4 regions of the Pantoea sp. X-Soil-TKNS-1280 genome follow, and region 1 is predicted to be linked to each of the others. Evidence: predicted binding sites of a transcription regulator. Region 1 holds the regulator's gene; each other region holds the start of a gene.
What was found. The regulator LexA, encoded in region 1, represses DNA repair genes until DNA is damaged. The targets are predictions, from matches to a motif close to TNCTGTATGTACATACAGNA.
Positions count from the first base shown of each region.

Region 2: AC6I8X_RS11855 (DinI-like family protein) is a predicted target of LexA. The motif match lies at 1,848-1,867, and genes of this name have one in related genera.
Region 3: uvrB (excinuclease ABC subunit UvrB) is a predicted target of LexA. The motif match lies at 1,695-1,714, and genes of this name have one in related genera.
Region 4: AC6I8X_RS08585 (metal-dependent hydrolase) is a predicted target of LexA. The motif match lies at 1,508-1,527, and genes of this name have one in related genera.

Region 1 is NZ_AP035962.1:377,824-381,349, reverse strand. Features, by position in the region: gene zur (zinc uptake transcriptional repressor Zur) at 1-86, shown strand, start outside; gene AC6I8X_RS01730 (CsbD family protein) at 156-368, opposite strand; gene dinF (MATE family efflux transporter DinF) at 526-1,857, opposite strand; gene lexA (transcriptional repressor LexA) at 1,950-2,564, opposite strand; gene AC6I8X_RS01715 (diacylglycerol kinase) at 2,670-3,038, opposite strand; gene plsB (glycerol-3-phosphate 1-O-acyltransferase PlsB) at 3,165-3,526, shown strand, end outside.
Region 2 is NZ_AP035962.1:2,544,352-2,547,877, reverse strand. Features, by position in the region: gene AC6I8X_RS11870 (diguanylate phosphodiesterase) at 1-625, opposite strand, end outside; gene AC6I8X_RS11865 (hypothetical protein) at 873-1,121, shown strand; gene AC6I8X_RS11860 (hypothetical protein) at 1,289-1,555, shown strand; gene AC6I8X_RS11855 (DinI-like family protein) at 1,573-1,812, opposite strand; gene iraP (anti-adapter protein IraP) at 1,939-2,232, shown strand; gene AC6I8X_RS11845 (DUF6388 family protein) at 2,420-2,743, opposite strand; gene yedD (lipoprotein YedD) at 2,924-3,391, shown strand; gene fliT (flagella biosynthesis regulatory protein FliT) at 3,456-3,526, opposite strand, start outside.
Region 3 is NZ_AP035962.1:1,331,030-1,334,555, forward strand. Features, by position in the region: gene bioD (dethiobiotin synthase) at 1-103, shown strand, start outside; gene AC6I8X_RS06255 (ABC transporter ATP-binding protein) at 181-897, opposite strand; gene uvrB (excinuclease ABC subunit UvrB) at 1,794-3,526, shown strand, end outside.
Region 4 is NZ_AP035962.1:1,831,153-1,834,678, forward strand. Features, by position in the region: gene AC6I8X_RS08580 (L-cystine transporter) at 1-746, opposite strand, end outside; gene AC6I8X_RS08585 (metal-dependent hydrolase) at 900-1,490, opposite strand; gene kduD (2-dehydro-3-deoxy-D-gluconate 5-dehydrogenase KduD) at 1,623-2,384, opposite strand; gene kduI (5-dehydro-4-deoxy-D-glucuronate isomerase) at 2,401-3,237, opposite strand; gene hxpB (hexitol phosphatase HxpB) at 3,403-3,526, opposite strand, start outside.

The DNA.
Region 1 (3,526 bases):
GTGCCGAAGTGGAAGCCTGTACCCATCATGAAAGTTGCGATCATGATCATCAGGTTGAAGGCAAAAAGCGGTTGAGGAAGGGATAAATGGCACCTCCTTGTGCCAACCCGATCATCAGGATCGGAGCTTAGGAGCATCGTCCTTAAACGGGTCCGTTACCAGCGGTGATCCTTGTTGTGACTTTCCCAGTCTTTCACTTCACGCTCGGCCTGGTCTTTAGCGTAGCCGTAGCGTTCCTGAATTTTACCGACAAGCTGATCACGTTTCCCTTCGATGACGGTCATATCATCATCAGTCAGCTTGCCCCATTTTTCTTTCACTTTCCCTTTGAATTGCTTCCAGTTTCCACTCGCTTCGTCTTTGTTCATAACCGTTCTCCATGTCATTTCCAGTGAGTTGACGGCATACCCATTTCCTGAAGGTAAAAACCGATATAACACGCTACTTAATTGCGCTGTTAAGGATAATTATAGTAGACAATGAATATCAGATAGCACACTTACGGATTAATCTGTAATTAACAAATTATATTCCACTATGCGAAAACCAACTATCGTGACGCCAGTGATGACGCCAGACCAGCCACAACGTGAGTCCGCGTAATGCCAGAAATACCGTCACCGCCAGCCACAAACCATGATTTCCCAACCAGGGTAAGGTGAGCAACGACAGGCCATAACCCAGCGCCGCCAGCGCCATGCTGTTACGCATTTCCCTGCCACGCGTCGCGCCGATAAACATGCCATCCAGCAGATAACACCATACCCCCACCAGGGGCATCACCACCTGCCACACCAGGTAACGGTCGGCGGCTTCGCGGAGTTCGTCCAGCGAGGTCAGCAACCCGACAATTTGCACCCCGCACAGGGCATACATCATGGCGAACAGCAACGCCACCAGGCCCGCCTGACGGCATGCCGCGTGCCAGACCAACAACAACTGGCTGCGATCTTTCGCACCAACCGCTTCACCAGAGCAGGCTTCAACCGCATAAGCGAAACCATCCAATGCGTAAGCTGTGAAAGTGAGAAACATCAGCAGAACCGCGTTGACTGCAACCACATCCGGCCCAATGCGCGCGCCAAAGATCGTCAGAGAAGCAAAACAGATTTGCAGCAGAAATGAGCGCAACATAATGTCGCGATTGAGACGAAACAGGCGGGCGGCACCACCGCGCCAGCTCGCTTTTAGCAGGGTGAAATCAATACCACGTAGCTTTAATACCCGAGCGACCATTAACAGCCCGACACCCAGGGTGACATATTCGGCCAGCGCTGTAGCCGCAGCAGCACCTGCCACTCCCCAGTGCAGACCGAGCACAAACAGCAGATCCAGCAGAATATTAACCAGGTTGCCCACCACCAGCAAAACAACGGGTGCACGTGCATACTGCACACCCAACAGCCAGCCCAGGAGTACCAGATTAGCCAGCGTAGCGGGAGCACTGAGCCAGCGAATCTGAATAAACAGCTGCGCCTGTTGCTGTACCGCAACGCTGCCCCCCATTAGCGCAGCCGCCAGATTGCTGACAGGTGTGCGCAGCAACATAAACAACACGCCTGCGATCAATGCGATAAGCAACGGTTGGGTAAGCGCACGCGCCAGCGCCGTTTTATCGCTGGCACCAAATGCCTGCGCAGTCAGTCCGGTCGTGCTCATGCGTAAAAACAGCAGCAGCATAAAAATGAAGCTGGTTGCCGTGCTACCCACTGCCACGCCACCGAGATAGATCGGACTGTCAAGATGGCCAATCACCGCGGTATCCACCACGCCGAGCAATGGCACCGTGATATTCGAAAGGATCATCGGCAGCGCCAGCCGCCAGAGTGTCTTATCAGAGGAGGAAAACAGCTGCATCAGCCCGTCCCGGTTTGTGCTGCGCTACAGTTATTTTGGCAAATCAAACCACGGCAGCGCAGAGGCGCTACCGTAGTGGGGGATTTAAAGGATTAAAGCCATTCGCCGTTGCGCACGATACCCACCGCCAGCCCTTCAACGGTGAGTGACTGTTCACGGGTATCGACCACAATCGGCTGGAAGTCACTGTTTTCTGGCAGCAGCTGCACAATCGCGCCCTGCTTTTTCCAGCGTTTCACTGTGACTTCATCATCAATGCGCGCCACCACGACCTGGCCATTGCGCACTTCCTGAGTCTTGTGTACCGCCAGTAAGTCACCATCCATAATGCCGATATCTTTCATCGACATGCCGCTAACGCGCAGCAGGAAATCAGCGGTAGGTTTGAAGAGGTTGGCATCAACCTGGTAGTGAGCCTCGATATGCTCCTGGGCCAGTAACGGTTCACCCGCGGCGACACGGCCAATCAGCGGCAGCCCCTCACTGGCTTCTTCTTCCATTAATAAACGAATACCGCGCGACGCTCCGGAGACGATTTCAATCACGCCTTTGCGTGCCAGAGCCTTCAGATGCTCTTCTGCCGCATTCGGTGAGCGGAAGCCCAGTTGAGCAGCAATTTCCGCACGCGTTGGCGGCATGCCCGTCTGGTTGATATGGTCGCGAATCAGATCATAGACCTGTTGCTGCCTGCTGGTTAACGCTTTCATCCCGCCCCCTGGTTGTTTATACAGTCGCTGTGAGTATATACAGGTATTGGCGAAATGGAAACCAAAACTGAGGGAAAAATCAGCGAGTTGATGAATCCGGAATCCTTATCGCAAATGCGACCAAAGCAGCGCGATCCAGACGAAAATAGCCAGTAAGATAGCTAACAATACAGCAGCCGACCCCATGTCTTTCGCGCGTCCGGCCAGCGGATGACGCTCCTGACCAATGCGGTCGACGACGGCTTCAATGGCACTATTCATAATCTCAACGATGACCACCAGCACCACAGAACCGATCATGAGTACGCGGGAGATTGCGTCAACATCCAGCCAGCATGCCACCACAATCGCCACCAGTGCGGCGATAGCCTCCTGGCGAAATGCCGCTTCATGTTGCCAGGCGGCGCGCAATCCCTGCCAGGAATAACCGGCAGCTTTCACTATCCTGAGAATACCGGTGACGTTATTTGCCATGTCGTTGAACCCTTTACTCGTTTTGACGTCAATGTCTGGGCAGCCGGGAATGGCACGGCCACAGATCTTCGCGGCACTTTCTGGTATGCTTGCCGCGCTTTGCTAACAAGAGGCTTAAAGTTGTCTATGTCAGGTTGGCGTAAACTTTATTATAAATTATTGAATTTACCACTCTCCATTTTGGTAAAGAGTAAGGCTATTCCGTCGGATCCTGTGTCTGAACATGGGTTAGATTCAACGCGGCCAATCCTATATGTGCTGCCTTACGATTCCAAGGCCGATCTACTCACACTGCGTTCGCAGTGTCTGAAACACGATCTGCCGGATCCGCTTACACCGCTGGAAATTGATGGTACGTTGTTGCCACGCTATGTCTTTATCCACGACGGTCCGCGCGTTTTCCCTTATTTCGTGCCGAATCTGGAGTCAGTGAAGCTATTTCATGACTATCTCGATCTGCATCGCAGCAACCCCGAACTGGATGTGCA
Region 2 (3,526 bases), 2.1 Mb from region 1:
AGGGAGCAAAGAACTTTTGTGGCGGTCCGCCATCCGCGCTGCGAATCAGCGCCTCCAGCGCCAGGACTTCGCGAGAGAACGGGTCGATAATCGGTTGAAAGGCAAAGTGGCACTGCGTAGTGGGATCGGGAATAACGTCGATAAGCACCTTTTCCCCGCTATCAGCGATAAATTCCCAGGTGCTGGCCGGCGGAATTTCAAAATAGTTTTCTTTTTCTCTGGCTTCGACAAAGGTACGCAAAAAACGTAACGCCCGATCTTCAAAGGTAAGCTGATACTTAGAGGTCCCTTTGTTCAGCACTGCCTGCAATACCGTGGCCTTATCATGCTCGCGCAAGTCAAACAGCTCCATACCGGAATTGCCAAAACGGCGGGCGGGAGCATAGTCATGCAACAATTCCACCAGGTTCTCATGACGCGCGTCTTTACAGATCCGCTCATAGATAGACTGTACGGCTTCAGGCGGTCCCTCCAGCAGCTGGAAAAAATGCAGACCATCAAATAACAAAATGCCCGTTACATCCGATAATTCATTCTTTTTATTGGCTTTACCAACCATATCTTCCAGGGTTTTCACCGGAACATGGTCGCACAGATGGCTGCGATAAAGGACGGTTGAGAGCATGGCAGGTTCCACAGCATTATTTTTGTGTGACCTACATTAACAGAGCGATGACGGAAAAAGACGATATGACAGATGATTTATATTTGCCGTTGCTTTCCCTCCTTTAACCGGCTGGAACGTGGCGATGGGTTTACGTCAAGTCGGATTCTTTCTGCATCAGGTTGTTACTCACTTGTCGATAAAAAAATTAGATTGAAACGACAAATAAAAAGCGTAGTGTAACCTTCGTTAACGGGAGGTGAGTACAATGTTGCGTGATTATTTGAAGATTGATGATAGCGATCGCTTAGTAGAACAGGGTATGCAAAGGCTTAACAATCGCGGTCAGGAAGATATTACTGAATGGCGCATTATCGGTGCGAATGGCGAACATAAAGGGCGGGTGTCCCTGTTTGATAAAATGTGTATCCAGCGTTCCTGGTGCGTCAGTTATCGCATTACGCAAACCGATGTAAACGGAAGGGTTGTCGTCGATCACTTGACCGACGTGTTGTAATTTTTGCCGTAGTTTTGTCTTATTTGACCCGCCATTGTGCGGGTTTTTTGCCCGACATTGATCTGCGTTCAGTTCCGATTATTCCTAAGGCGTTACCGCTATTTTCTACTAACTTTAATCATTCGCACGTTATTAAAACTGGCAATTTTTAGAAAAAGGAAAATAGCATGAGTGATTCAGAGGCAATCAAAACCAAAACTGACTACCTGCGTGATGTCACCTCACAGCTAAAAGAGATGCGTCATTACGCGCAAACCAATACTGAAACGCTTTCCAGTCACTGGCTGGCCTTTGATGCGGGTGAATATAAAGATAAAGAGTATGCCACCCGGTTTGATGGGTTGATCAACAGGCAGGGAAAATTGCTGGATGATATTGATCAGGCGATTCAGGATCTGGAAATCGCCATCAATCATAGTGAGCAGGAAAGCTAAGCCGATGGAGCTGGTGGTTAATCAGCCACCAGCCACATATCAGCCTCATCGAACATCTCTTCGATGATACGTGCCAGGGTGGCTTTCTCGTTTTTACTCATGTCGGTTTCGATGGCATTACGTTCCATCGGCTTAACCCGCACTTCAATTTCCGGAAACACCCGCTGCACACGTTTTTCCAGTTCCTGCAAAATCATTTCGCGCGCGCCGGGCAATCCCGCTACGTTGCGCTTGTCGTAAATCAGCTCCACAAACATCAGGGCATTCCATTTAATGAATCAGAGCGTCATATTACTGTAAATAAAAACAGTATCAAGCGGCGGGAAGGGATAAGACGAAAATATTATCTTTGATCAGGATACTTTACATTCCAGGGGGTAAACATGCGGCAATTGGTCATCGATATTTTGCTCAAGATGGCAAAAATGGATGTGGAAGCAAAAGAACTCATGGCACAGGTGGAAGCACAGTCGCTGCTGATTGCTGCGCTGCTGATTCAGGCCAAACAGGATAATTCGCTAACCATCAGTGACACGGTGCAGGACGCCATTGTGACGGCATCACGCTCATCACAGGAGTTCTTGCAGTCAGATGTGGATCTGTTGCTGACGCACATTAACCGCCTGCTGGCCGTGGCGCGTTATGTAGAAGTGAAGGCGATTGAACGCGAAGAGTAGCAAAAAAATTTTACCTCTGGAGGTGGAAATCCAGCAACACCTCCAGAGGCGGTGCAAAGGCACCATTCGTTCAAGGACAATCTACGACCGAAGTCGTGAGATTAAGTTATACAGATTTTATTAAGTTGTACAACTTTATCCTGATCATTTTGAGCTTTTTAGGGCCAGATGAAATCGTGCTGTGGAGTCAGAGTTCGTTTTTGATGCAGAACTCTTCCCACGTCATTCCCAGCGCCGTAGCGTGTGATTTCAGATAAGTTTCGATAGCGGTTGCCGCCACGTCCTTGTCTGGCTCGGCGAGTTGAATGGAAAACAGCATACCGTCGAGATTTTTCTGACGGAGAAATGCGGCGTAGATACGTTCAGCGTGCCACTGGCGCAGGGCGTCCAATGTCATGCTCGCCTGCCGGGCATCCTGCTCCGTCAGTTCATCCAGTGCGGACTGGAAATCAGGGTGGGCGGCAAAAAACATCTCGCGCGCCTGGGCGTAATATTGTTCTGGTGTTTTCATGCGGAATTCCTGCTGATCGACTCGGCGCGTAGTGTAACGTGCCACAGCCGGGTTGTCGCCCGGGCGCGCTTCTATGACGGAAAAAGAGCGTGATACGAACAACCCGCGCGCAGATAGCTTGCGAAACTCACTGGAAAAATTATAACGTAGCCGCCATTGAAGCGAGTGTAGGGACCGAAGATGAAAAAGTGGATGATACTGGCGGCGCTGGCGCTGACCGGTTGTGCGCAGATTAACAACTATGAAGCCGCCGTGAAAACCCCGCCTCCGGCAGAATTGCAGGGTTACTGGCAAACTACAGGGCCGCAGAGCAAGCTTGTCAGTGACCAGGCGATGGCGAGTCTGATCATCGGTGCTAAGGGGGATACGCTGGATTGTCGTCAATGGCAACGCGTGATCGCCAAGCCGGGCAAATTGACGCGTTTTGACGATCAGTGGGTCAACGTGACGCGTCTGGTGCGCGTGATGCCGCTGCGACTGCAAAATGGTGAGCTGCGTTACGATGGTCTGCGCATGCGCAAAGTGGAGCGCCCGACAGTGGAATGTCAGCAGGCCTTACAGGAAGTGGCGGCGCGGCCAAATGAAGCGGTGATTCAGAATATTGAGCCGGAAATTATGCGGCCGACGCAGAGCGTTGCGCAGCAATAAAAGCAGAAAAAAAACGCAGCGGCGGGGAAATGATCTTTCACTGCCGCTGCGTGAGGGTAAAAAATCAGACCGATTCGCGCGGCACCAGCACGCTGCCTTGCTTGCCGTAAGCGCCCATCACCGACTTCTGCCGTG
Region 3 (3,526 bases), 950 kb from region 1:
AACCCTGCGTCAGCGTATTGATGCACCCTGCCTGGGCGAAATTCCATACCTGACGGATGACGCTCAGCAGGCAGAGTGCGGACGTTTCCTGACGCTGCCGTAGCGGCGCGATTTATCGCGCGGCTGTCATGGCGCAATAAATTGCGCCGCTACGGTTTGTGCCAAAAATAACCGGCATTATCAGGTCACCGTCAGCCATTTGTTGATGGTGACATCATCCAGCTGTGCCACTTTGCCCTGTGCCACATTACGACCCCGATGCAGCAGCAGAAAGTAGTCAGCGACGCGGCGAATAAAGGAGACGTGTTGCTCCAGCAGCAGGATGGTCAGGCCATAATCACGGTTCAGACGGCGGATTAAGTTGCCCATCTCCTCTTCGAGCCAGGGTGACATCCCTTCAGTGGGTTCGTCGAGGATTAACAGCTTCGGTTGCAGCACCAGGGCACGTGCCAAAGCCAGCTGCTGCTGTTGATCCATCGGCAGCTCGCCACTGCGCTGGTGACGCAGTGAGTAGAGCGCCGGGAACAAATCAAACACCATTTCCGGGATAGCGCGGCTGCGCTCATCCTGCGCCGCCATCAACGCAATCAGCAGGTTATCTTCCACGCTCATCTGCGAGAAAATATGACGTCCCTGAGGCACATAGCCAATGCCCATGCGTGCACGTTGCTCCGCCGGTTGCAGCAATAAGTCTTCGGGGGGCGAGCCATCTTCCTGCCATGTCATCGAGCCGCTGTTGATTGGCAGCCGCCCCATAATGCAGTTGACCAGCGTGGTTTTCCCCATCCCTGGACTCCCCAGCACGCCAGTGCAGGTGCCGGGCGGCAGATCCAGATCCACATCCCACAGAATATGGTTTTGACCGTAAAACTGATTCACCGAACGTAAACTCAGCATCTGACATTCTCCTTCCAGATAATTAGCCTGAATGCTTCCGCTCTGTGTCGTCTGGCAAACAGTCAAACACGATTCATCATTGCCACTCTCACCATCAGTGAGTTGTTACAAATGCTCTATCGATAAACCTGCAATTCTCAGGCCAGGTTGCCAATGCGATGAAAAATGCATCAATGGCGGGCAAAAATCAGGCTTAAAAGTTGAGTAACGCTTAACAATTCCACGGAGTGATAAAAAGGCTGCACTTTAGCGGTGCTGAATGCTTAACGATTCTGGTGCAGCCGATCTGGCATAAGGCAGAACCGGCAGGAATAAGTGGCCTTATTTACTGGAAATTTCATCCAGCAGACCCCCTCAGCACGGAAAAAGAATAGTTAATGCCGCGCGGGTTGTGAGAAAAATAAACGCAAAAAAAAATTTTTTCGCACGTCAGGACAAGCCGGAGAAAATTATGCACAGGCGATGGGGGCGGGGCTGCCATCAGTTATCCACTATTCCTGTGGATAACCTTGTGCATTAGAGACTGAAAACAGAGCGCAAGCGAGGAAATACGCGGCCTGCATACATTATGCTGAGAAACTGGGCTTTTTAGTGATTTTCTAATAAATCAACATGTTAGTTAAAATCAAGCCTGAGAATTATCTTGCTCGTCATCAGACTGCAATTTTATGACGCTCTATTGACAAATGTTAAAAGCATCTCCTTTCTGGGGATAACCTTGTACCACAAGGTGTTACCTGTCGTTGTTAAAATTGCACTGTGGCGAGTCGCCACGCCTCCCCGTAATCGTGCAGCATATATGTAAATATATCCAGTATTTTTTACTGGCAAATTCGCGCTGGCAGAGTAGAATTAGCAGCCTGCCCGCCGACTTCTCCAGCAGGAACCGCAAAACCATGAGTAAAGCCTTTAAACTCAACTCCGCTTTTAAACCATCAGGGGACCAGCCTGAGGCCATTCGTCGTCTGGAAGAGGGGCTGGAGGATGGCCTGGCGCATCAGACGCTGCTGGGGGTGACCGGTTCGGGAAAAACCTTTACCGTGGCCAATGTGATTGCCGATCTTAACCGGCCTACCATGGTACTGGCTCCTAACAAGACGCTGGCGGCTCAGCTTTACGGCGAGATGAAGGAGTTCTTCCCGGATAACGCGGTGGAGTTTTTCGTCTCCTACTACGACTACTATCAGCCAGAAGCTTATGTGCCCAGCTCCGACACCTTTATAGAAAAAGATGCGTCGGTGAATGAGCATATTGAGCAGATGCGTCTGTCTGCCACCAAGGCGCTGCTGGAACGGCGTGACGTGATTGTGGTGGCGTCGGTTTCGGCGATCTACGGCCTGGGCGATCCCGATCTTTACCTGAAAATGATGCTGCATCTGACGCGCGGCATGATCATTGATCAACGCAGTATTCTGCGTCGCCTGGCGGAGTTGCAATATAGCCGCAACGACCAGGTGTTCCAGCGTGGCACCTTCCGCGTGCGCGGCGAGGTGATTGATGTCTTCCCGGCCGAATCTGACGATATCGCGCTGCGCGTGGAGCTGTTTGATGAAGAAGTGGAGCGGCTGTCACTGTTTGACCCGCTCACCGGCCAGGTGGTTTCGGTGGTGCCGCGTTTTACCGTCTATCCTAAAACCCACTATGTCACACCGCGCGAACGCATCCTGCAATCCATGGAAGAGATCAAAAAGGAGCTGGTGGTACGCCGTCAGGTGCTGCTGGAAAACAATAAATTACTGGAAGAACAGCGCATTACCCAGCGTACCCAGTTTGACCTCGAGATGATGAACGAGCTGGGTTACTGCTCCGGTATCGAAAACTATTCGCGCTATCTCTCCGGACGTGGGCCGGGCGAGCCACCGCCAACACTGTTTGACTACCTCCCGGCCGATGGTCTGCTGGTGGTTGATGAATCCCACGTCACCATTCCGCAGATTGGTGGCATGTATCGCGGTGACCGCGCGCGTAAAGAGACGCTGGTGGAATATGGCTTTCGCCTGCCGTCAGCGCTGGATAACCGTCCGCTACGCTTTGAAGAATTTGAAGCGCTGGCCCCGCAAACCATCTATGTCTCGGCCACGCCGGGTAACTACGAGCTGGAGAAATCCGGTAATGAAGTGATTGATCAGGTGGTGCGTCCGACCGGCCTGCTCGATCCGATCCTCGAAGTGCGTCCGGTAACCACCCAGGTGGATGACCTGCTGTCGGAAATCCGTAAGCGCGTTGAAATCAATGAACGTGTGCTGGTCACCACACTGACCAAACGCATGGCGGAAGATTTGACCGAGTATCTGGAAGAGCACGGTGAAAAGGTGCGTTATCTGCACTCGGATATCGACACGGTGGAGCGTATGGAGATCATTCGCGACCTGCGTCTGGGTGAGTTTGACGTGCTGGTGGGGATTAACCTGCTGCGTGAAGGGCTGGATATGCCGGAAGTGTCGCTGGTGGCGATTCTTGATGCCGATAAAGAAGGCTTCCTGCGCTCCGAACGTTCACTGATTCAGACCATTGGCCGTGCTGCGCGTAACATCAATGGTAAAGCAATTCTGTACGCTGATAAGATCACGCCATCGATGGCTCGCGCCATTGGGGAGACAGAACGCCGTCGCGAGAAACAGCAGCGCTA
Region 4 (3,526 bases), 1.5 Mb from region 1:
ACCACTTTGGTCATCAGCGCCAGCACACCGTAGGGCGTCAGCTTCATAATCAGACGTACCAGCTTCATTACCCAGGATTGCAGGGTATCAATGGCAACCAGCACGCGTTCGCCTTTGGCTTTGTCATCTTTCAGCAGCTGCAGGGCGGCCACACCGAGGAATGCCGCAAAAATCACCACGCTGATGATCGAGGTCGGGCTGGCACCGGTCAGGTCGGCAAACGGATTTTTCGGGATGAAGGAGAGCAGCAACTGCGGCACGGTGAGATCGGCCACTTTGCCAATGTAGTTGCTTTGAATTGCGTTCAGGCGTGCGGTTTCCTGCGCACCCTGAACCAGGCCGTCGGCGCTCAGGCCAAACAGGCCGGTTACCATCACGCCGACCAGCGCTGAGATAGCGGTGGTAAACAACAGCACGCCAATCGTCAGGACGCTGATTTTTCCCAGCGAAGAGGCATTGTGCAGGCGCGCTACCGCGCTGAGGATCGAGGCGAAGACCAGCGGCATCACAATCATTTGCAGTAGCTGGACATAGCCGTTGCCCACAATGTTGAACCAGCTAATCGAAGCTTTAACCACCGGGCTGTTCTCACCATAAAGGGTCTGCAGCGCCAGGCCAAACAGCACGCCGAAGACCAGGCCTGTCAGGACGCGTTTTGACAGGCTCCAGCGGTCATTACCGATGCGAGCCAGCAGCACCAGCAACGCGGCGAACACCACGAGATTAATAATCAGGGGAAAATCCATGCTCTACTCCAGAGATTTGCCGCGCCTCTGCATGTGCGGGCGCGGAATACAGGGTGATTCCTTCGCAGGAATGGCGGCATGTTATCAGTTCATAAAACAGCAAGCTTATATCCAAATGGAATTGATTATAACAATATGCTGATTTTTGTCTGATTATTGCGCGGTGTGACTATTAATTAATCGACCTACGCCATTTTGTAGCGTGCTGAACAACTGTTCCGGCCAGCCGTTTGCACCAAAAGATGGCAGTCCGGGTGGAAACCACAGGGCATAACCCACCAATGCCAGGCACAGGGCGCGCTCCAGTTGGTTGCCTTTCTGGCTATTGAGCACTGGCAGGCGAAAGCGCCAGCGGCAGGGCCACAGCAGGGGAACACCCGCCGGGGTGAGCATATCGGCGACAATATGGCTGAGATAGCCGAGGGTCATGCCTTGCAATACATCGGCAGGAATCGGCCAGCTGGCGGGAACATTAATCTGGAATAGCCAGAGACTCACCGCCACCGCCAGTAAACTGTGGGTAAAGCCACGATGACCAAAGGCACGTGCAATCGGTTGAGAAAGCCATCTCAGTCGTTGTCCCAGCACCGATTTAGGGTGATCAATATCCGGTAGCAGGCAGGTCAGCAGCGTAGCAGGCACCAGATGCCACCAGTCGGCACTGGCCATCACGGGTGTCAGCTCGGCGCGTTTGGCAAAAATAGCGCTGGCAATGGCGAAAATGATGTGGCCTTCGGCCGTCATGATAAAACCTGGCTGCAAACTGTCGATGCATCCAGTATAGGGATTTATCCAGTGAATGAGAATATGTGACGCTGTAACCAGGCGTGAATTTAAGACGATACCCGCGCCAGAATGACGCGGGAAATGAGAGGCTTAGCGCGCCAGCCAGCCACCGTCCACTGCCACGGTGTAGCCGTGGACGTAGTCAGAAGCGCTGGAGGCGAGGAACACCACTGGCCCCATCATATCGTCCGGCATCCCCCAGCGTCCGGCCGGAATACGGGCGAGGATCTCTTCACTGCGCGATTCATCATCGCGAATCTGTTGCGTGTTATTCGTCGCCATATAGCCGGGGGCAATGGCGTTGACATTGATGCCATGCTTCGCCCATTCGTTGGCCATCAGCCGCGTCAGCCCCATTACCGCGCTTTTGGACGCCGTGTAGGAAGGAACGCGAATGCCCCCCTGAAACGACAGCATCGAGGCAATGTTAATGATCTTACCGCCACGCCCCTGAGCAATGAATTGCCGGGCGACCTGCTGTGAGAGAAAAAACAGGCTCTTGCTGTTAATGTTCATGACATCATCCCAGTCTTTTTCACTGAAATTCAGGGCATCTTCACGGCGGATAATGCCAGCGTTGTTGACCAGAATATCAATGTGACCTGCCTGTGCCACCGCCTGTTCCACAATGTGCGACACGGTGGACGGCTGAGTGAGATCGGCCTGAATTGACCAAAAACGACGACCTAACGCGATGACTTTTTCTGCCGTATCATCAGGCCCGGCACGGTTGACTCCGATAATATCGCAGCCAGCCTGCGCCAGTCCGAGCGCCATCCCCTGGCCCAGCCCGGTATTACAACCGGTGACCAGCGCCACTTTCCCTTCAAGACAAAAAGCATTCAGAATCATGGTATTTCCCCGTGCTTTAACGCAGCGCACTGACGCTGACGTGGTCCATGTCATCAAACACCTGATTTTCACCGACCATGCCCCAGATAAAGGTATAACGCTGGGTACCGACACCGGCATGAATCGACCAACTGGGTGAAATCACCGCCTGCTCGTTATGTACCAGCAGATGACGGGTTTCCTGCGGCTGGCCCATCATATGGAATACCGCGCTGTCGGCGGCCATATCGAAATAAAAGTAGACTTCCATTCGGCGTTCATGGGTGTGGCAGGGCATGGTGTTCCACAGGTTGCCCTCATCAAGACGGGTCAGCCCCATGGTGAGCTGACAGGTTGGCAACACATCCGGCACGATAAATTTATTAATGGTGCGACGGTTAGAGGTGGCAACATCACCCAGCGTGGCTTTTACGGCGTCATCGAGGGTGATTTTTTTATCGGGATAGCGGGTGTGTGCCGGGGCGCTGTTGTAATAAAACTTCGCCGGATGGCTGGCATCGCTGCTGCGGAAAATAACCTGCTTTGCCCCCTGGCCGACATACAGCGCTTCCTGATGACCGATTTCCCAGGTTTTACCCTCCACCTCAATCAGGCCGGGGCCACCGATATTGATCACCCCCAACTCACGGCGCTCAAGAAAATAGCTCACACCGAGCTGCTGACCTACCTCACTGCCAATGGTGACTGCCTGCTGAAGCGGCATCACGCCACCAATAATGATGCGGTCAATGTGGCTGTAGGTGAGGGTGTAATCATCCGGGGTGAAAATGTTTTCAATGAGAAATTCGCGGCGCAGGGCGGCGGTATCGAGGGTTTTAGCATGCTCGCTGTGAATGCTTTGACGTACGTCCATCTCAGGCCTCTTGATTAAAGAAGGAATAGGTCCCGATGCGGGTCTGTTGGCATCTTAGGCAGGGTGGGATATGAATTCAATAAAAATGAAACATTGTTTTATTTATTTGTGTTGGCGATCAAATCGGCAAAAAAAAGCCCGCTGTCAGAGCGGGCTATCGGGCTGTCAGCCATGCAGATGGGGAGCGGTCAGCTGGGTGAGATCGTCCAGCCGAACATTCGCCAGCGCCCAGCGCGCATCAGCGCGATGTTCGGCTGCCGGGACGACGATTGAACGCATTCGCGCCGCT